3 regions of the Comamonas sp. SY3 genome follow, and region 2 is predicted to be linked to each of the others. Evidence: predicted binding sites of a transcription regulator. Region 2 holds the regulator's gene; each other region holds the start of a gene.
The links. The regulator LexA, encoded in region 2, represses DNA repair genes until DNA is damaged. The targets are predictions, from matches to a motif close to ACTGTATNNNNATACAGT.
Positions count from the first base shown of each region.

Region 1: ACCQ08_RS03560 (putative DNA modification/repair radical SAM protein) is a predicted target of LexA. The motif match lies at 1,168-1,185, and genes of this name have one in related genera.
Region 3: ACCQ08_RS11980 (VRR-NUC domain-containing protein) is a predicted target of LexA. The motif match lies at 3,329-3,346, and genes of this name have one in related genera.

Region 1 is NZ_JBGTYN010000002.1:115,241-122,094, forward strand. Features, by position in the region: gene ACCQ08_RS03550 (tripartite tricarboxylate transporter substrate binding protein) at 1-12, shown strand, start outside; gene ACCQ08_RS03555 (tripartite tricarboxylate transporter substrate binding protein) at 144-1,118, shown strand; gene ACCQ08_RS03560 (putative DNA modification/repair radical SAM protein) at 1,319-2,647, shown strand; gene ACCQ08_RS03565 (TIGR03915 family putative DNA repair protein) at 2,659-3,546, shown strand; gene ACCQ08_RS03570 (bile acid:sodium symporter family protein) at 3,569-4,522, opposite strand; gene ACCQ08_RS03575 (cation:proton antiporter) at 5,259-6,542, shown strand; gene ACCQ08_RS03580 (YbdK family carboxylate-amine ligase) at 6,532-6,854, shown strand, end outside.
Region 2 is NZ_JBGTYN010000009.1:161,916-168,769, forward strand. Features, by position in the region: gene ACCQ08_RS13990 (PLP-dependent aminotransferase family protein) at 1-736, opposite strand, end outside; gene ACCQ08_RS13995 (carboxymuconolactone decarboxylase family protein) at 860-1,297, shown strand; gene ACCQ08_RS14000 (NmrA family transcriptional regulator) at 1,331-2,056, shown strand; gene ACCQ08_RS14005 (FMN-dependent NADH-azoreductase) at 2,119-2,754, shown strand; gene ACCQ08_RS14010 (hypothetical protein) at 3,006-3,548, opposite strand; gene lexA (transcriptional repressor LexA) at 3,684-4,400, opposite strand; gene ACCQ08_RS14020 (asparaginase) at 4,515-5,534, shown strand; gene adk (adenylate kinase) at 5,647-6,303, opposite strand; gene kdsB (3-deoxy-manno-octulosonate cytidylyltransferase) at 6,803-6,854, opposite strand, start outside.
Region 3 is NZ_JBGTYN010000007.1:203,768-210,621, reverse strand. Features, by position in the region: gene ACCQ08_RS11985 (ATP-dependent DNA helicase) at 1-1,489, opposite strand, end outside; gene ACCQ08_RS11980 (VRR-NUC domain-containing protein) at 1,486-3,294, opposite strand; gene ACCQ08_RS11975 (hypothetical protein) at 3,860-4,345, shown strand; gene ACCQ08_RS11970 (hypothetical protein) at 4,342-4,773, shown strand; gene ACCQ08_RS11965 (superoxide dismutase) at 4,892-5,518, shown strand; gene ACCQ08_RS11960 (ZIP family metal transporter) at 5,578-6,516, shown strand; gene ACCQ08_RS11955 (hypothetical protein) at 6,600-6,854, opposite strand, start outside.

The DNA of each region.
Region 1 (6,854 bases), on a different contig from region 2:
ACCGTGGAATAGGGCTACCCCCAGGCTGCGCGGCCAGAACCCTTACGCTCCGCCGACCATGTCACCCAGGCGTCCCGGCGCCTGGATGCGCTTTTCTACACTCTTTGTCGCCTATAGACCGAAATGGAGACAAAGACATGGTGTTGACGCGCAGAAGCCTGGTGCAAGCCGGGGCCGCCACGGCAATGGGAGCTTATATCGGGGCCGGCGCATCGCTGGCCCACGCGAACAAGCGCTTTCCCAACCGGGCGATCAAGCTCGTAGTGGCCTTTCCCGCCGGCGGGCCGACCGACCTGACGATGCGCCAGCTCGCCGAGAACGCCGCCAAGGTGCTGGGCCAGCCGATTGTGGTGGAGAACCGCCCCGGAGCGGCGGGTTCGCTGCCTGCGACCCAGCTGCAGAACACGGTGGCCGATGGCTATACCATCGCTCAGCTGCCGATGAGCGTGATGCGCCTGCCTTTCACCACGGGCCTCAAATGGAACCCGGTGGAGGATCTGAGCTACATCATCAATGTCACCGGCTATGCGTTCTGCATGGTGGCCAGCACCCAGTCCGGGCTCAAGAATTGGCAGGAGGTCGTAGCCTGGGCCAAGGCCCATCCTGGCAAGCTGACCTTGGGCAATACCGGTACCTATACTTCGCCGCATGTCACCTCGGCCATCATTGCGCAGCAGCTCGGACTGGATGTCGTACATGTGCCCTACAAAGGATCGGCGGAGCTGATGCGCGCGACGATGGCAGGCGAGGTGATGGTCGCGGCCGACACCAGTGCCGTAATCCCCTATGTAGACCAGGGCCGCATGGTCGCGTTGAACGTCTGGACCGAAAAGCGCCTGCCCACCTTGCCCAATACCCCCACCTTGATCGAGCTCGGCCTGCCGACCACGCAATACTCGCCGTTTGGCCTGGTGGGCCCCAAGGGCATGCCGGCCGATGTGCAAGCCACTTTGCACAAGGCGTTCAAGGAAGCGATGGAGATGGAAAGCTACCAGGCGATGCTGCAGCGCTTTGAGATGCTGCCGATTTACATGAACAGCGCCGACTACAAAAAGTTTGCCGCCGAGTCGACCGTCAAGGAAAAGGCCGTGCTGGCCAAGCTGGGTCCCCAGGCTTGACGGAGCCGAGGCGACCGATGGGCGCGGCAACGCCAGCAGGGTGATGAAAACTGTATTTATATACAGTATTTGTAAAACACCGCTTCATCTGATCGGTGCCGCCCCTCTATGAAGGGGTCTGCTTACGCTGACAGCATGGAAGGCAGCGCTGGTCATCGCCGGGAGGTTTTGCTAGAATACTGTACATATACACAGTATTTATGCAAACCCTCGCCAAACTCCAGATTCTGGCCGACGCCGCCAAATACGATGCCAGCTGCGCATCCAGCGGCAGCAAGCCCCGCAATTCCCTGGGCGGCAAGGGGATGGGCTCGACCGAGGGCATGGGCATCTGCCACAGCTACACGCCCGATGGCCGCTGTGTCTCGCTGCTGAAGATTCTGCTGACGAACTTCTGCATCTACGACTGCCGCTACTGCATCAACCGCAAAAGCTCCAATGTGCAGCGCGCCCGCTTCAGCGCGGCCGAGGTGGTGGGGCTCACTCTGGACTTCTACCGCCGCAACTGCATAGAAGGCCTGTTTCTGTCCAGCGGCATCATCCAGTCGTCCGACTACACGATGGAGCAACTTGTCGAGGTGGCCCGCAGCCTGCGCGAGGACCACGATTTTCGCGGCTACATCCACCTCAAGACGATTCCAGATGCGTCCCCCGAATTGTTGGCGCTGGCGGGCCGCTATGCGGACCGGCTCAGCATCAATATCGAGCTGCCCACGCAGCAGGGACTGCAGCAATTGGCGCCGGAAAAGGATGCTATGGGCATTGCCTCGGCCATGCACCAGGTCGCGGAGCATATCGAAGTGGCCCGGCAGCAGAAGCAAGACCAGCAGGGCAGTAAGCTGGTATCGCTGCCCCGCCAGCGCCAGGCGGCCCGGGCGGCAGCGCCCAGCTATGCGCCGGCCGGCCAAAGCACGCAGATGATTGTCGGCGCTGACAGCGCCAATGATGCGACCATTCTGCTCACCAGCAGCGCGCTCTACACCGGCCAGCGCCTGCGCCGGGTCTATTACTCGGCCTTCAGCCCCATCCCCGATGCCTCGTCCGATCTGCCGCTGCAGGCGCCGCCGCTGATCCGCGAGCACCGTCTCTACCAGGCCGATTGGCTGATGCGCTTCTACGGCTTCAGCCCGGCAGAAATCACTGCACCGGCGAGCGGCGGCATGCTCGATCTGGAGCTGGACCCCAAACTCGCCTGGGCGCTGTCGCAGCGCCAGCATTTTCCGGTGGACTTGAACCGCGCGGCCAAGGCCTGGCTGCTGCGGGTGCCGGGCTTAGGTGTCGGCAGTGTCGAGCGCCTGTTGGCCGCCCGCAAGGTGCGCCGGCTGCGGCTGGCCGATCTGCAGCAGCTGCGCGTCGCCACCAGCAAGGTGCTGCCTTTTGTCGAGCTCGATGATTACCACCCGCCGCTGGCCATGCTCGACAGCCCCGGCTTGCGCCAACAGCTGCTTGCCCAGATGGGGCAGGGGGCTGTGCAGCGCCGGCACAGTGGCATGCAACTGGCGGCTGCGGCGCAGATCGCCTTGTTTTGAGGAGGCCAGGCATGCCAGCGGAGAACGACAGCTTGACGGTGATGTTGGAAGCGCCGGATGACTTTGCCGGCTTTCGCCAGGCCGCGCGGGTGTTGCTGGCCCTGGGCGCAGCGCCTGAGGTGGTGCACTGGCGCTGGTCGGATGAGTTGGCTACCCAGGCCGAGGATGGTGATTTGTTTGCGGATGCTGCGGCAGCCAATGATGCACCCGATGCGCCAGCCCGCGTCATCAGCCCCGATGCGCTGGACCGTTTGGCCATCGCACCCGGCCAGCCGGTGCACATTCGCAAACCCCAGCTGGCCGTGCTGCGCAATGCCTGCTGCCACCGCAATCCGGGGCGCTTCATGCTGTGCTACCGCTGGCTGTGGCGGGTTCAGTGCATGCCTGGCCTTGCGGGCGATGCGCTCGATGCCGATTGGCGCGATATCGAACGCCTGGCGCATGCAGTGCGGCGAGAGATCCACAAGATGCATGCCTTTGTGCGCTTCCGGCCCGCACAGGACGAAAACGGCCACCCGCTGCATGTGGCCTGGTTCGAACCCGAGCACCACATCGTTCGAGCGGCCTCGGGCTTTTTCATGGAGCGCTTCAGCAATATGCGCTGGGCGATTCTGACGCCGGACTGCAGCGTGCTCTGGGACCAGGAATGCCTGCAATGGGGCCCTGGCGCCTCAGCGGCCCAGGTGCCGGGCCCGGATGCGGGTGAAGCGCTATGGCTGGCCTATTACCAGTCCACCTTCAACCCGGCGCGCCTCAAGGAACAGGCCATGCTGCGCGAGATGCCGCGCCGGTACTGGAAGAACCTGCCCGAGACCCAGCTGATCAGCGGCCTGGTGGCAGGCGCGCGCAGCCGCACTGGAGAAATGCTGGCGGCGCAGCCAGGCGCCCGGCGCGCCTGACGCGGACAGCGGTTTTTCAGGCTCAGTGCAGTGACACGTCTTCGCGGCGCACATGGTCGTTGGCCGTGCCGGTAGGCCGGCTCGACCAGTAGCCTGCGAGCAGCGATCCCGAGATGTTGTGCCAGACCGAGAAAATGGCGCCTGGCAGCGCGGCCATCGGGCTGAAGAACTTCGCGCCCAGGCTGGCCGCGAGGCCCGAGTTCTGCATGCCCACCTCGATCGCCAATGTGCGGCAGACCGATTTATCAAAGCCCAGCAGGCGACCGCCCCAGTAACCACCCAGGTAACCGATCAGGTTGTGCGCAATCACGCCCGCCACCACGACGCCACCCACGGTGGCGATGCGGTCGCGGCTCAAGGCCACGACGGTGGACAGCACCAGCAGGATCGCCACCATCGACACGAGCGGCAGCAGACGCTCGACGCGCTTGATCTGCGCATGCCAGAAATGGTTCAGCAGCAGGCCCAGGCCAATCGGCAGCAGCACGATTTGTGCAATCTCCATCAGCAGCGCGCTGACCGGCACATCGATCGACGCCGAGATATAGAGGCGCGCAAGCAGCGGCGTGGCCACAATGCCGACCAGGGTGGACAGTGCACTGATCGTCACCGACAGCGCCACATCGCCCTTGGACAGAAAAATCATCACATTTGACGACGTACCGCTGGCGACGCTGCCGACCAGCACCATGCCGGCCGTCAGCTCGGGCGGCATGTTCAGCGCTTTGGCAATCAGCCAGGCGGCCAGCGGCATGATGAGGTAGTGCAGGAACAACCCGGCCGCAATCGGCGCAGGGCGCTGCAGTACGCGGCTGAAGTCGCTGATGCGCAGGGTCACGCCCATCGCAAACATGATCAGCATCAGCAACTGGGCAATATGGGGCTTGAAGCCCAGGAAGGCGGAGGGCGCGCTGTAGGCGATCAGCGCCATCACAGCTGCCCAGACGGGAAAAAGACGGGTCAACAAAGCAAGCACGGAAGTATCCAGACCAAAGCAAAGCCTGGGCGCTGCGCTTTCGGCCAGAGCCGGTGCAACGCCCGTGGGAGAAGAACGGGGTGGGGGCTGATGCGATGCGGCGGAGGTGGCGCTGTGCCGGGCCAGGGATAGCGGCCAGTGCAACAGCGCTGCGATGAATGCAGGCTACAGGTGGTAGCGGGCAAGCGCCGGATGCTTGTGGCGGGCCGCATCAGGCCTGCCATCATAAAGTTACGATTGCAACTGGTTGGGGGCAGGCCGCGGTGGCAACACGGCACACTCGGATATCCGCAGGCGGGTGTCTGTCAGCGCAATGCCTGTTGCAGGCGCAGACCCTGCCGCGCGCAAAGTTGGCATTTTTTGTACCCGAAGCCTGCTACGTTCTGCATAGCAATGTGGGCCCCATGCGTGGGCCGCATTCAGCGCCGGTGCGGTGCGGCGCAAGGTTTGGCCAATGTCGTTTTTATTGTAGGACTGCAGGCATTTTGTAACCTTTGGACGCAGGCCGCCGCTGCAATCTGCAGATCATCCGGTAGAGTCGTTGAGATTGGTTAACGATCTGATGCATTAATGCAACACCGTGACAGTGTCACTGGTGGCAATGCATCTCCTGCTCTGGAACAGCCGCTGCGACGCGCTGCCAGGGCCATCTCTAACTCGGTGCCATGCGGCCATGCACGCTGGACACATTTTTTGGGAGGAAGGTGCAGTTATGCCACCCCATGCAGCATCCTCAATGCCCTTGCCGCAAGTTGGCGGCTGGCTTGAACACAGTGTTGGCCCGTTGATGAGCTGGTGCGTGCTGGTAGCGGCCGCCGCGCTGGCCGGCCATATGGTTTTTCGGCTCACCGGCTTTCCCCGCATGCTGGGTTATACGGTCGTCGGCCTGCTGGCCGGCTGGCTCGGGTTTGGCGATCTGCCCTGGCCGCTGCAGGGCAATACCCAGGTGCTGCTGCATACGGCCGTAGGCACCAGCATGCTGATTGCCGCCTCGCAAATCTCGCTCAAATGGTTGGTGCGTCAGCCGTTTTTGCTGCTGCAAAGCCTGGTCGAATCGCTGGCAGCCCTCGTGCTGGTCACGGGCACTCTGCAACTGCTCGGCATGGGCTGGGCGGTGTCACTGGGTGTTGGCGTGATCGCGATGGCGGCGTCTCCATCCGTTCTTTTGCGCATCTCCTCGGATCTGCGCTCCAGCGGGGCCGTCACCGACCGCAGCGTGTTGATGGCAACGCTCAGCTGCGTGTACGCACTGGTGCTGGGCTTGGTCATCACCGTGGCATGGTCGCCGGTGGCTGGCACGGATGCCCAGTCGGGCCTGATGCTGACCGCAGCCGGCATGGGCCATCTGTTGTGGAACCTGGGCCTGACCCTGTTGTGGGCGCTGCTGACCACCGCCGCCTTGTGGCCGGTGTTGCGCTGGACCTCGTCGCGCAGCGACTCCACCGCGCTGTACATGCTTGCCGTGCTGGTGGCAGCCAGCCTGCTGTCTGAACGCCTGGGCGGCTCGGCGGCGCTGGCCTTTGTCCTCGCCGGCGTGATGCTGCGCAATCTCAGCCCCAGGCCGATGATCTGGCCCACGGCCTTCATGGCGGGCAACACCATGCTCAATCTGCTGATGTTTGTGCTGGTGGCCAGCATGGCCGGCCAGATGGCGCCGAGCGCAGCGCTGATCAGCGTGGTGGCGGCAGCCAGCCTGGCGCGCCTGCTGGGGAAGATGGGCGGGGTCATCTTGCTGGGCGCAGGCACCGGTATTGGCTGGCTGCGCCAGTGGCCAGTCGCCTGCGCGCAGTCGCCCAGCTCGGGGCTGGCACTGCTGATTGCCTCGGCCCAGGTGGCGCAATGGGCCACCACCAACCCGGATGTCGCCATCAGCGTATCGTCGATTGCGCTGCCAATGATTGTGCTGTGTGAGGTGATCGGTGTGCTGCTGGCCTCGCTGGCCCTCTGGCGCAGTGGCGAGGCCCACCGCGGAATCGGTCTGTCTGCCCTCACCAGCAAGGAGAAACGCCATGACGCTTGAAGCTTTCCAACAATCCCAGGCACTGACCTTGGGGGTGGAGCTGGAGCTGCAGCTGGTCAACACCAACCACTACGACCTGACGCCTTACGCCCCCGATATGCTGGCCCTGCTGAAGAATGCGCAGGTGCCGGGCTCGATCGTGCCGGAGGTGACCACCAGCATGATCGAGATATCGACCGGTATCTGTACCGATGCGCAGGATGCCTACCAGCAGCTGACGGTCACGCGCGACGCGCTGGTCAAGGCGGCCGACAAGCTCAATATTGCGCTGGCCGGCGGGGGAACCCACCCGTTCCAGCAGTGGCACCAGCA
Region 2 (6,854 bases):
GCCGGCCAACTTCCACCTGCATGCCCTGGGCATCGACCGGCACCGGCACGATCTGCACCGAGGCATTTTGTAAAAACGGACGGGCCAGGATATAGCCCGGGTCCTCAAACCAGAACGCATCGCCGGGGCTGGCGAGGCTGCGCAGGCTCAGCTCCAAGGTATTGCGCAGGCCGGTGGTGACAAATACCTGCTCGGGCACGCAGGTGACGCCACGCGAGACCGCCAGGTAGGCCGCAATGCGCTGGCGCAGCTCCTCATCGCCTTGCGGGTTGGGGTAGGCCAGGCGGTAGGGCTCGCTGCTGCGCAGGCGGTGGGTGACCAGCCGGTTCCAGACATTGCGCGGAAAGGCATCGATCGCCGGCAGCCCCAGCTGCAGCGGCCGGGGCTGCAGGCCATCGTAGTCGACGATGTGGGTGGCCGGTGGCTGGGCGATGGCTTGCGGCGCCATTGCAGACGCGGCGGGGGGCAGGCCCGGTGATATGACCGTGCCCGCCGCCCCGCGTACCTGGAAATAGCCTTCATCGGCCAGGATGCGGTAGGCCAGATCGACGGTGCCGCGCGACAGGTTCAGCTCGGCCGCCAACGCCCGCGACGCCGGCACCCGGTCGCCCGCGCGCAGATGGCCTTGCGCAATGGCGCTCTTGAAGCGCTGGCAGATCTGCAGGTACATGGGCAGCTGCAGGCTGCGGTCGACCTGCAGTTGCAGGGCTTGCACGGAGGGGGTGGGGTCGGGCATCCAGGTATTCCTATCTTGGCCTAGTCATTTTTGCATTTCTTGGCTCTTTTGGCTTGGCCAAGACCATCGCATACTGGCTGCCAGCAACGGAATTCACCGACGCAACCCTGGATGGAGATAGATATGCAAACCCGACTCGACTTCTACACCGCTGACCCCGCCATCATGAAAGCGCTGCTGGGCGTGGAAAACCAGATTGCCAAAGGCAGCCTGGACATTCTGCTCAAGGAACTGGTGCGCCTGCGCGCCTCGCAGATCAATGGCTGTGCCTTCTGCCTGGACATGCATGTGACCGATGCGATGAAGGCCGGTGAATCCAGCCGCCGTCTGGCCACTGTCGCCGCCTGGCGTGAGACCCCGTTCTTCAGCGACCGTGAGCGTGCTGCGCTGGCGTGGACCGAGGCACTGACCCTTGTCGCGCACGACCATGTGCCCGATGCTGTCTGGGAAGCTGTGCGCCCCCACTTCACGGATGCCGAGCTGATGGAGCTGACCGCTGTGATCACCTCGATCAACAGCTGGAACCGCTTTGCGATCGCCTTCCGCAAGATGCCCGTTTAACAGGCAAGCCCCCGGTGTGGCGCAACGCGGCTTATGAAAGTCCTGGTGCTGGGCGGCTGCAACCCGCTGGGCAAGCGCGTGGTCGGCAATCTGCGGCAGCTGGGTTACCCGGTGCTCGCCGATGCGGGCCCCCAACTGCCGGCTGCGCTGCATGGTGCCGAGGTGCTGATCGATGTGCGCGAGCCGCCTGTGGTGGATACGGCCGATGCGCTGGAGGGCTGGGCGCGCGCATGCCGGCAGCTGAATGCCGCCATCGCTGCTGCAGCGGTTGCGCACCATATTGCGCTGTCGGCCTTGGGTGTACAGCGATTGCAAGGCAGCGGCTACTACCAGGCGATCGCGTTGCGGGAACAGCTGGCCCTGGCAGGCAACACCCCCTGTACCGTGCTGCGTGCAGCACCCTTGTACGACAGCCTGGCGCAGCTGGCGCACGACAGCGTGGCCGATACGGTGCTGGCGATACCGGTGGCCCAGGTGCAGCCGCTGGCGGCAGAGGATTTGGCGATGCTGGTGGCCGATGCCGCGCTGGCGCAGCCCTTGGCGGGCTGCATGGACGTGGCCGGCCCGCAGAAGATGGCGATGGCCGAGTGGGTGCAGCAATACCTGCGCTTGCAAGGCGATCCTCGCATGGTGCTGGGCGATGCCACTGTGCGTTACCAGGGTGCGCTGCTGGACGATGGCTGCCTGGTTCCGGTGGGGCCCGCACGCCTGGGCCGAACCACGCTCGCCGCCTGGGTGTGCAAATCCCGGGCGATGTGATGCCGTAGAACTGTGCGGATGCGGCCCACCTTGGCCTGACTACTCAAACGATTGGACAAACGATGACCCGTACCTTGCTCTTGAACTGTGGCCCACACGGCCAGGCCAGCCACGCCTACCAACTGGCGGCCGACATGCTGGCAGAGCTGGGCCTTGCGCAGCAGCCGCTGTTGGAACGCGATCTCGTCGCAACACCGATACCGCCGATCAGCCGCGACTATGCGCTGGCGATCACCTCGAATGCGAGCGCGGATGCGCCCGCGCTGGCCTGGTCGGAAACGCTGATCAAAGAGCTGGAAGACAGCGATCTGCTGATGATTCTGACCCCCATGCACAACTTTGCGGTGCCGGCCACGCTCAAGCTCTGGCTGGACCAGGTGATCCGTATCCACCGCAGCTTTGCATCGACGCCCGAAGGCAAGATCGGCTTGATGAAGGACCGGCCCACCTTGGTGTTGGTCAGTTCAGGCGGCTTCCATGCAGGTCCAAAGGCGCGTCAGGAGGACTTTTTGACGCCTTATCTGCGTTATGCGCTGGCCTCCATCGGCATCCGCAATGTGCATTTTGTGTTGCTGCAAGGTCTGGTGTTGGGGCCCGATGCCGTCGCCACTGCAGTCGATGCTGCGAGGTACGCCTTGCGCGAGCAACTGGCGTCCTTCAAGCAGCAGGCGCTGGAGGTTGCTGCGGCCGCACGCTGAGCGAAAGATAGAAAAGAAGAAGCCGCTGGCAGTGCAGCGGCAGCCACGGCTTAGTGGCCATGAGCAACGGGCGGAAGGCAGAGCGCTGAAGGTGCCGGTTTGGCGCGTGCCCGGCATGGCGGTAACGCCCGGTACGTTCAGCGTCTGCGTCAACCCAGTGTAGCGATTCCGCTGCTGTCCACCTCTCGTGACAGCAGGCATGCAGCTGCCAGCAGGCTGGCTACAACGCACCGGCCCGGATTGGCACTGGCTTAGACCGCGTGCAGATGCTCCAGCCGCTCCAGGCGTTCAAGCTCGGCACAGATATCGGCCATGCTGCCCGACATGGCCCAGCGCATGCCCTTTTGGCGGTGCAGGCTGGCCGGTTGCGCCCAGTACATCTTGATGGGGGCATCGTTGGCGGCCTGGGCGCTGCAGCGCTGTACCGACAAGAACGGGCGGGTGTGAGACGGTGCACCGACGGAGAGGCGGCGGCGCGCTGCGGGTTTGCGCGGCAGGCGAATGCGGTCGATGGGGCGCTGTGCGGGTGTCTCTTCAGCAGGGCCGTCCACGCCAGGCGGAATGCTGGGGCCATCGAGCAGGCTCAGTTGCTGCACGGCACCACGCTGCGCAGCGGCGCTGGAGGCGGCGGCAAAGCAATGCACCTGGGCGGCAAGCTGGCCATCGTTGGCGGCGCCATGGCCTGGACGGCGGCGGCTGCTGCGCACGATGGCACGTTGGATGGACTGGAACCAGGGCAGGCCAGCGACGAGGGAAAAGGGCGCAAGCGCACGCAATGCATCTGCTACGAGCATGGGAGACTCCTTGGTGTACGGATGACAGCAGGATTGCGCAAGGCGAGCGCATTCCCCAGGGTTGTGGGCCGGGTGCCCACAACGCCCGCTACCTGGGGTTGCGCAGAAAGGGAGGGGCCGACAGGGCCGCTGGGCTTAGTTCAGCATCGTGTTGCGAATCAACCCGACGGCAATGCCTTCGATCTCAAAGGGCTCGCCCGGCTGCACGACGATGGGCAGATAATCCGGGTTTTCGGCCAGCAGCTCGATGCCATCCTTGGTGCGCTGCAGGCGCTTGACGGTGACGTCATCGCCCAGACGCGCGACGATGATCTGGCCATTGCGCGCCTCGCGGGTGGCTTTGACGGCCAGCAGATCGCCATCGATGATGCCGACATCGCGCATCGACATGCCGCGTACCTTCAGCAGGTAATCGGGCTGCTGCTGGAACAGGCCGCCTTCAACGGTATAGGTCTGGTCGACATGCTCTTGCGCGAGGATGGGCGAGCCCGCTGACACGCGGCCAATCAGCGGCAGGGCCAGCTGGGCGAGCTCTTGCACCACGCGGCCCAGGCCGGCGGTGGCGTTGGACACGCCTGCCAGCGGCGACGAAAAGCGCGTGCCGCGTGCCGCATTGATGGAGCGCACGGTATCACTTTGCAGGCGAATCCCCCGGGAGGTACCGCTGACCAGCTCGATCACACCCTTGCGTGCCAGCGCCTTGAGGTGGTCTTCTGCCGAATTGGCCGATTTGAAGCCCAGCTTGCTGGCGATTTCGGCGCGCGTTGGCGGGGCGCCGGTGCGCGAGATGGCCGTCTGGATCAGGTCCAGAATCTCTTGTTGGCGCGCGGTGAGTTTGGGATGGTCTCGCATAAGATCTCCGTGTGATCTGTGGTGCCGGGTGGCAGCCAAGCTGCCGTGCACTCCAACACCTGTATATCAATCCAGTACCTGTATTTTTAACCAGTTTTTTGCAGGAGGCAAGCTTTGCAGCCAAAAATTTTGATCATCGGCACCGGCGGCACCATTGCCGGCATGGCCGATGATGCCGAGAATCCCGGCCAGTACCGTGCGGCGCAGCTGTCGGTCGCGGCCCTGCTGGCGGGGGTGGGCGGTATCGAGACCGCCGCGGCGGGCCCGCTGGATGCAATGCAGATCGCGCAAATTGATAGCAAGGACATGAGCGATGAGGTCTGGCATGCGCTGCTCCAGGCTTGCGATGCAGCGATGCGCGACGAGGCGGTACGCGGTGTTGTTATCACCCACGGAACGGATACCTTGGAGGAAACCGCCTGGTTCCTGCATTGCGTTTTAGGGCGCCTGGCCAAGCCGGTGGTGCTGACCTGTGCGATGCGCCCGGCCAATGCCTTGATGCCCGATGGCCCGCAGAATCTCAAGGATGCCGTGGCCGCCGCTGCGGCGCTGGATGCGGACGGCCATCCGCTGTTGCGCGAGGTGGTCGCGGTGACCGGCGGGGGCGAGCTGCACAGCGCGCGCTGGCTGCAAAAGGTGCACCCGCACCGCTTGCTGGCCTTTTCATCGGGCGAGCAGGGGCCGCTGGGCTGGGTGGATGGCACGAACGTGCGCCTGCGCCAGGGCTATGCACCGCAGGCAGCAGATACGGAGGGCGGCTACACCGGCAGCGCATGGCTGGCTACGTTGCCCGCGCCGGCCAGTACGCCCTGGCCGTGGGTGGAGATCGTCACCAGCCATGCAGGCCTGCGCCCGGGGCTGTTGGAGGCGCTACAGGCCCAGGGTGTGCAGGGCCTGGTGGTGGCAACCACCGGCAATGGCACGGTGCATGAGGTGCTGCTGGATGCGATGGCGCGCGCACGCCAGCAAGGTTTGCCGGTGTGGCGCAGCAGCCGCTGCAGCGATGGCGTGATCAGCGATGCAGTATTGCCCGGGATGGCCGATCTGGACAAAGACCTGGCCGTGGCCTTGACGCCCTACAAATGCCGGGTCAGCCTGCAGCTGGCACTGGTGCAGGCACGATCCAAAATCTAAGTACGAGCATGGGAGCCAACGCCAGATACCGGTTTATTTACCGATAAATAGACGGGCATAAAAAAGCCACTGTCGCAAGACAGTGGCTTGGTAGATGAGGCAGAGTTGCTTATCAGGCCTGCAGGGCGGCAATCGCGCGCTGTGTGATTTCTTCGACCGAGCCCATGCCGCTGATCGCGCGGTACTTGGGGGCGGCGGCCGGGTCTTGTGCAGCCCAGCTGCTGTAGTAGTCGACCAAGGGGCGGGTCTGGCTGCTGTAGACGTCCAGGCGCTTCTTGACGGTTTCTTCCTTGTCGTCTTCGCGCTGCACCAGGGGCTCGCCGGTCACATCGTCCAGGCCTTCGGTCTTGGGCGGGTTGAACTTGACATGGTAGGTACGGCCCGATGCGGGATGGCTGCGGCGGCCGCTCATGCGCTCGATGATGGCTTCAAACGGCACATCGATTTCCAGCACGTAGTCGAGCTTGACGCCAGCGGCCTTCATCGCATCGGCCTGCGGGATCGTGCGGGGGAAACCGTCAAACAGGAAGCCATTGGCGCAATCGGCCTGGGCGATACGTTCCTTGACCAGGTTGATGATCAGATCGTCACTGACCAGCTGACCGGCATCCATCACGGCCTTGGCCTGCAGGCCCAGTGGCGTGCCCGCCTTGACCGCTGCGCGCAGCATGTCGCCGGTGGAAATCTGGGGAATACCGTATTTTTGGCAGATGAAGGCAGCTTGCGTACCTTTGCCGGCGCCGGGTGCTCCCAAAAGAATTAATTTCATGACGGTCCTTGGAGAATAAAAAACTTGCACGGCAAAAGCGGGCACTCAGAACCTGTTTACGATCTCTACGCAGCCGCGTTGGAGTGCAATCGGGATGAGTTCGAAGGGCTGGTTCGCAGCTTGCACCGGGGTGCAAGCAAGGATCAGCGCGCAGAAATCGCCCGATTTCACTCCAACCCTTCGGGACAGTGGCTTTGCGGGTTCCCGACTAGGGGCGGTCTGCGTCGTTGCAAATCCTCGCAATAGCCTGGCTATTGCTGCGGTGTTGCGCCTCGCATCCCATCCCGCAAAACCGCTGTCGCGGCGCGAGGAGATCATAAACAGGTTCTATGCCCGCTTTTACACAAAAAAACTGGGCTTGAGCATATCACGCATCGGGCGAGGGCCAGCCGACTGCAAGGCAATGCGCTGTCTCGGGGGTGCAATCTGGCATCCTGCGCCTTTAAGCTTACGGAGCGCTTGCAGCGGATCGAGCGGGTAGAGGGCCATCTGCGCCAGCCTACATGGTCGCGCCGAGCAGCTGTCGCACACGCACCAGGTCCTCGGGGGTG
Region 3 (6,854 bases), on a different contig from region 2:
GCGCATGCGGCCCCAGCTGCTCGGCCAGGTTCAGCCACGACAGCGCTTCCAGGTAAAAGCCCAGTACCGCATCGCCGGGCAGCATGGGGCTGTCGCCCTGGGCCTGGGCAATGGCGGCTACGGCGCGCTGCACGGCGCCCAGCAGGCCGGGCGGCAGCTCGGGGTAGACCTGGTAGTCCTGCCCGCCCTCTTGCTGGGCCTTGTTCAGTGCGTTCCATTGGCGGTTCAAGGCATCCAGCGATTTCTTGACCGGGCCGGCCGCCGCCTTGCGCGCCGCAGCCAGGGTGTGCTGCGGCAGCTCGGCCGTGTACATGCGGCGCGCGCGTTCAAGCAGGTTGTGGGCCTCGTCCACCAGCACGCCCACCTTCCACTGGTGGGCCTGGGTCAGCGCATACAGCATGGCGGCGCTGTCGTAAAAGTAGTGGTAGTCGCCCACGACCACATCGCTCCAGCGCGCCAGCTCCTGGGCCAGGTAATAGGGGCAGACCTGGTGCTGCAGCGCCAGGCTGCGCACCTTGTCGGGCGTCAGCATCGGCTCTTGCGCCAGCGCCTGAGCGCGGGCGGCGGGCAGGCGGTCGTAAAAGCCCCGGGCCAGCGGGCAGGATTCGCCATGGCAGGCCTTGTCCGGGTGCTCGCAGCTTTTGTCGCGCGCCTGCAGATCGACCACGCGCAGCGGCACCGCGCCCGTCTGGCCCTGCAGCGCCGTCTGCAACAGGCCCAGCGCATGCAAGGCCAGCCGGTGGCCGGTGGTCTTGGCAGTCAGAAAAAACAGCTTGTCCAGCCCCTGCGCCGCACTGGCCTTGAGCATGGGGAAGATCGTGGCCACGGTCTTGCCAATGCCGGTGGGTGCCTGCGCCATCAGGCAGCTGCCGCTGCCCGCCTGCAAGCCTGCCTGCGCGGTGCGGTACACCGCCACCGACAGCGCCCGCTGCCCGCTGCGGAACTGCGCAAACGGAAAGCGCAGCGCCGTGAGCGCCGCATCGCGCGCGCTGCGGTGCGCGGCCTCGCTGCGCGCCCAGTCCAAAAACAAGCGGCACTGCTGCTCAAAAAACGCCTGCAGCTCGGCAGCGCTGTAGGGCTCGGCCAGCACGGTCTCCTGCTGCGTGCCGACGTTGAAGTAGACCAGCGCTACCTTCAAGCTGGGCAGGCCCCGCTCCAGGCACAGCAAATGGCCGTAGACCTTGGCCTGCGCCCAGTGCAACGCGCGGTGGTTATCGCGCACGCTGTCGATCTGGCCCCGGTAGGTTTTGATTTCTTCGAGCTGACCCAGGGCCGGGTCAAAGCCATCGGCACGGCCGCGCACCTGCAGGTCTTCAAAGCTGCCTGCCAGGCGCAGTTCCGCCTCATAGCCAGCGCCCCGCCGGGCGCGCACCAGGCCATGGCCTTCGATGCCTTCCAGCGCCGATGGCGCCGGTGTAAAGCGCAGATCCAGATCCCCCGCGCGGGCGGTGAACTCGCACAAGGCGCGCACCGCCACGGTGTAGCTCATGCGCCGGCCTCGCGCCACTGCACATGGCAGACGCCCACGGGTATGCCATGGGCGGCGCAGTACTCCAGCCAGCGGATCTGGTTGTCCTGCAGCTTGTCGCCCGGGCCTTTGACTTCCACCAGCTGGTAGCGCCGCTCCGCCGGCCAGAACCGCACCAGGTCGGGAAAGCCCGTGCGGTTGGCCTGCAGATTGCCGAGCAGGCGCTGGAACAGCAGCTTGAGGTGCGCCGCCGGTATGCAGGCCAGCGCATGCGCCAGCAGTGCCTCAGTCAACGTGCCCCAAAACACAAACGGCGACTGCAGGCCGGCCTTGTCGGCAAAGCGCTGGCGGATCACATCGGCATAGCTGCCGTCATCGAGCATGGCCAGGCAAGCGCCAAACAGCGCCGCACGCCGCGCGACAAAATCGGGCGCATACACATCGGCCGGCCCCGCCTGGAACGGATGAAAAAACGCCCCCGGCAGTGGCGCAAAAATCGCCGGCCAGCACAGCAGCCCAAACAGCGAGTTGACCAGCGCGTTTTCGACATAAAACACCGGTGCATCGTCGCGGTTCCAGTGGTCGCGCAACGCGTATTCCACCGGCATCAGGCGCAGGCCTTCGGTGGCCTCGGTGGCATCCAGCGCTTCGCCAGCGCGCAAGGCGGCCTCCAGAGCAGCCGCATCGCTCAGCGCATCCATCGCCGCCCCACCCTGCGCCATGCGTGGCATGCGCAGCACCCGGTCCAGCGCCACATCCTCGCGCAGCTGTGCCACCTCGGGTTTGAGCGCGCGGCGGCTGGCGCTGCGCTGGCCCAGGTGGCGGCGCAGGCGCGGCAGCATGCGGGCCAGGCGCTGGCTTTCTTCATCGCTCTCGGGCTGCTGCGCGGCGGCGCTGGCCAGGGCCAGGGCTTCGTCAAAGCGCTCCATGCGTTCCAGCACGCGCATGCGGCGGTGGCGCGCGCCCGGGTAGGGGCTGGCGGCGTAGGCCTGCTCGGCCAGCGCCCAGCTTTGGCTGCGCTCGCAGGCCTGGCCCAGGCGCAGCAGCACCTTGGCATGGCGCTGCTGCAGCCAGGGGTTGGCGCTGCGCCAGGCGGCCAGCGCATCCATCAAGGCCTGGCGGTCTTCGTCCTCATCCACCGCCTGGCGCCACTGCTGCAACTGGCGGTAGCCCTGCACATCGGCACGGGTCTGAAACGCGCGCGACTGCGCATCAAACGCCACCGTCTCGTACTTGAAGATGCCCAGGTCGGCCAGTACAAACTCTGACCAGTCCTGGTGGAGATTGCCAAAGAACATCAGGCGCAGGCCCTCGGCCAGCTCAGCGATGGTGACGCGCCAGGCGGCATGCTCGGCCTGGGGGTGCCAGCGGTGGTAAGGCTGCAGCTTCTCTTCGGCTGCTTGCTCGGCACCTGGATCAGACGGCTGCGCCCATTGCGCAAGCTGGGCCAGCATGTCCGCCTTGCGCAGCGAGCGCGCCAAGCCGGCATTGGCAAAAATCTGCAGCAGCTCGGGCTTGGTGTGCAGCGCAAACAGCTCGGCCAGGGCCATGTCGGCATCGGCATCGATCCAGCCCAGCGCCAGCAAAGGCTGCGCGGCGGCATGCACATCGGGGATTTCGTCGTACATCAGCTTGTCTGCGCGGAACCAGGGCCCGCGCCGCATCAGCATGCGCACCATCAGCGCCTGCGACTGCATCGGGGCTTGCGCAAAGTCCGCCAGAAACTGCTGCTCCTGCGCATCCAGCACATCGCCATAGCGCTGCCCCAACCACTGCAGCGCGCGCTCGAAGTTGTGCAGGTAGTAGTAGCGATGGGGGGCCAGCATGGGGATGGACACGACGATTGTTAGTGATAGCTTATCTGTATTTTTATACAGTCATTCTATCTAAGAACGTGTTTACGATCTCCTCGCGCCGCGACAGCGGTTTTGCGGGATGGGATGCTAGGCGCAGTCCGCAGCCAATAGCCCGCTATTGGCAAGGGCTGCAACGCCGCAGACCGCCCGCAAAACCCCTGTCCCTATGGGTTGGAGTGAAATCGGGCGATTTCTTCGCGCTGGCTCTTGCTTGCACCCCGGTGCAAGCTGCGAACCAGCCCTTCGAACTCATCCCGATTGCACTCCAACGCGGCTGCGTAGAGATCGTAAACACGTTCTATGCACATCGCCCCTTCCGGCCCTATGGCTCGTTCAACCGATAGCGCTATTCCACTGCTAACTGGCAGGCCATACACAAATGAGTTTGCGAATAGAAACGATTCTCATTTATTATGGTTTCATTTGATGCTGCCTTGATGCCGAGCAAAGTGTTTTCCGTTGATTCCGTGGAGGCGAGCCCACCGTGCCAAACCCAGACAGTGACATCCATCCGTTGGTGCAGGAGCACGGTGTGATGCTGCGCCACTATGCTGCACTGCAAGCGCGCTGCACGGCCCAGGTCGAAGCCCTGCGTGCTGAAGTGAAGGCGCTGCGCGCCCAGGTCACCCGGCTGCGGGCCCAGGTCATCATGCGCGACAGCGCCCTCATCTGGGAGCGCGAGGACCGGCTGCGCCACCTGTCGGCCATCGCCAACCGCGCGGCCGTTACGGCGGTGCGCCGCTGTGTGGACCCGGCCGCGACGATGGAAGTGGCCACCGTGCCCCAGCCGCCACCCGATGCCTATTTGCAGGAGCTGGGCCAGCATGCCGCCAACCTGGTGATCTGCCAGACGGGCTGCATCAGCCACGGCGGCTACTGGCGCGACCACGACCAGTGCAAGCGCCTGGGCACCACCTGCCTGCTGGAAGACCCCCAGGCCTTTGTCCTCACAGAAACCGCCAAGGCATCGCACGCCTGGGTGATGACGGCGGCCAGCGTGCCCGCTAAGGAGCAGCGATGAGCTCACGTTTTCCGTCCTCCGTATCGGGCCCGCTGCTGCTGCGCGAATGGGAACGCCTGACCCAGACCGGCGTGGAAGCCAGCCGCGACAACCGCCCCGAGCAAGCTTTGGCCTGGCATGAGCATGCGCTGCGCGTGGCGCACCAGCTGTTCCACGATGCACCGGCCGGCGTCTGCGCCGATGACCGCCTCGCCGCCTTTGTGGTCGCGCACCTGAACCTGGCCGACTGCTTCAACACCTTGAGCCAGCCGGTATCGGCCGGCGAGTGCATCCACTGCGCGCACCACCAGCTGCTGGCCTTGACGCGCGACGACCATGCCAGCGCCGATCTGCGATCGGCCGCCTGCAAGCACCTGCACCACACCTTTGCCGCCTTGAACGAGCACCACAACCGCTGCGCCGCCCGCGAGCGCGAGGATGCCATGTAGCGGCAGGCCCACAGCGTTTCCATGCCTTCGGGCAACCCGCCGCCGGGCACGCTGCTGCACTGACAGCCGCCGCACCGGCATTGACCCACTGCTCTCCACCCAACGACTGACACACGATATGTCCTATACCCTCCCCAAGCTGGCCTATGCCTACGATGCCCTGGAGCCCAACATTGACGCCCAGACGATGGAGATCCATTACAGCAAGCACCACCAAACCTATGTGAACAACCTCAATGCAGCGGTTGAAGGCACCGAGTTCGCCAACCTGCCCATCGAAGCGCTGGTGGCCCAGGTGGAATCGCTGCCCGAGAAGCTGCGCCTGCCTGTGCGCAACAACGGCGGCGGCCACGCCAACCACAGCCTGTTCTGGGAAGTGATGTCGCCCAGCGGCGGCGGCCTGCCCCAAGGCGATGTGGCCAAGGCCATCGATGCCGACCTGGGTGGTTTTGAGGCGTTCAAGGATGCCTTCACCAAGGCCGCACTGAGCCGTTTTGGCAGCGGCTGGGCCTGGCTGACGGTAACGCCTGGAGGCAAGCTGGCCGTGGAAAGCAGCGCCAACCAGGACTCGCCACTGATGAAGGGCATTGGCTCGGGCAACACCCCGATCTTGGGCCTGGATGTGTGGGAGCACGCTTACTACCTGAAGTACCAAAACCGCCGCCCTGAATACATTGCCGCTTTCTACAATGTGGTGGACTGGGGCGTCGTTGCCCGCAAGTACGCCGCAGCGCTGGGCCAATAAGCCATTCCCCCACTGAGCACGCGAGCACGCACATGACCCCAGGCCACCAACCGATGGAAATGGACAACCAGCCCGATCCGCGCGATGACGCATCGCGCAGCACCGCCAGCGCTGCGCCGAAACCGGCGCTCAAGCTGCGAACGCGTATCGGTCTGCTGATCTGTGGTTTGGGGGTATTTGCACTCGGCGCGCTCATCTGGGATGGCCTTAAAAACGAGCCATCGGTGCGCAACGCACTGCTGGGCGGCTGCATGGCCGCGCTGGCCACTGCGCTGGGCACCCTGCCCGTGCTGCTGGCCCAGCGCCCGTCTGAACGCACACGGGACACCCTGTTTGGATTTGGCGCCGGCGTGATGCTGGCCGCCTGCGCGTTCTCGCTGGTCATCCCCGCACTGGATGCTGCACGCGCCTCGAATATCTTTGGCGGCAGCGCCTGGGCTGCTGGCGGCGTCGTCGGCACCTCCATCCTGCTGGGCGGCATGGCCCTGTTGGTGATGGACCGCCTGCTGCCCCACGAACATTTCATCAAAGGCCGCGAAGGCGCCAGCGCCCAGCAGCTGCGCCGTACCTGGCTCTTTGTGTTTGCGATCATCCTGCACAATCTCCCCGAAGGCCTGGCCATTGGCGTGGGCTACGCCGGCAATGAAGGCATGCGCGCCAACGCGCTGGCCATCGGCATCTCTATCCAGGATGTCCCCGAAGGCTTTGTCGTAGCCGCCGCGCTGCTGGCCGTCGGCTACAGCCGAGGCTTCTCCGTCCTGCTGGGCATCGCCTCCGGCCTGGTCGAACCCCTGGGCGCCGTCGCCGGCGCCGCCATCATCGGCAGCTCCGCCCTGCTCCTCCCCTGGGGCCTGGGCTTCGCCGCCGGCGCCATGCTGTTCGTCATCAGCCACGAAATCATCCCGGAATCGCACCGCAAGGGGCATGAGTTTTTTGCGACTACGGGGTTGATGGTGGGGTTTGTTTTGATGATGGTGTTGGATACGGCGTTGGGGTGAGGGGTGGACTGCGGGCGCGTTAGAGATATGCGCCAATACTGCACGCGGCGTGCTAAGTGGTCCAGCGGATTCAGGGAAGATTGCTAACTCGCTACGGTGGCAGCGACGCCCGTCTGATATTTGAAGAGGCGCAACTCATGCTTGGCCCTAGATCGCTTATGCAGCAGTTCCTCAATGTCCAACACCCCAATATCAACACCATAGATGTCGTTCAGGTTGGTTGAAAGATCCTCAGCGACGAACACTTCGTCGAGATCGAAGATACCAACCGCTTCGAAATGTGTTCGATCGCCGGGCCCTTCGTGGTTCGCATTGCTCAAGCCAGGGAGCATGTCCAA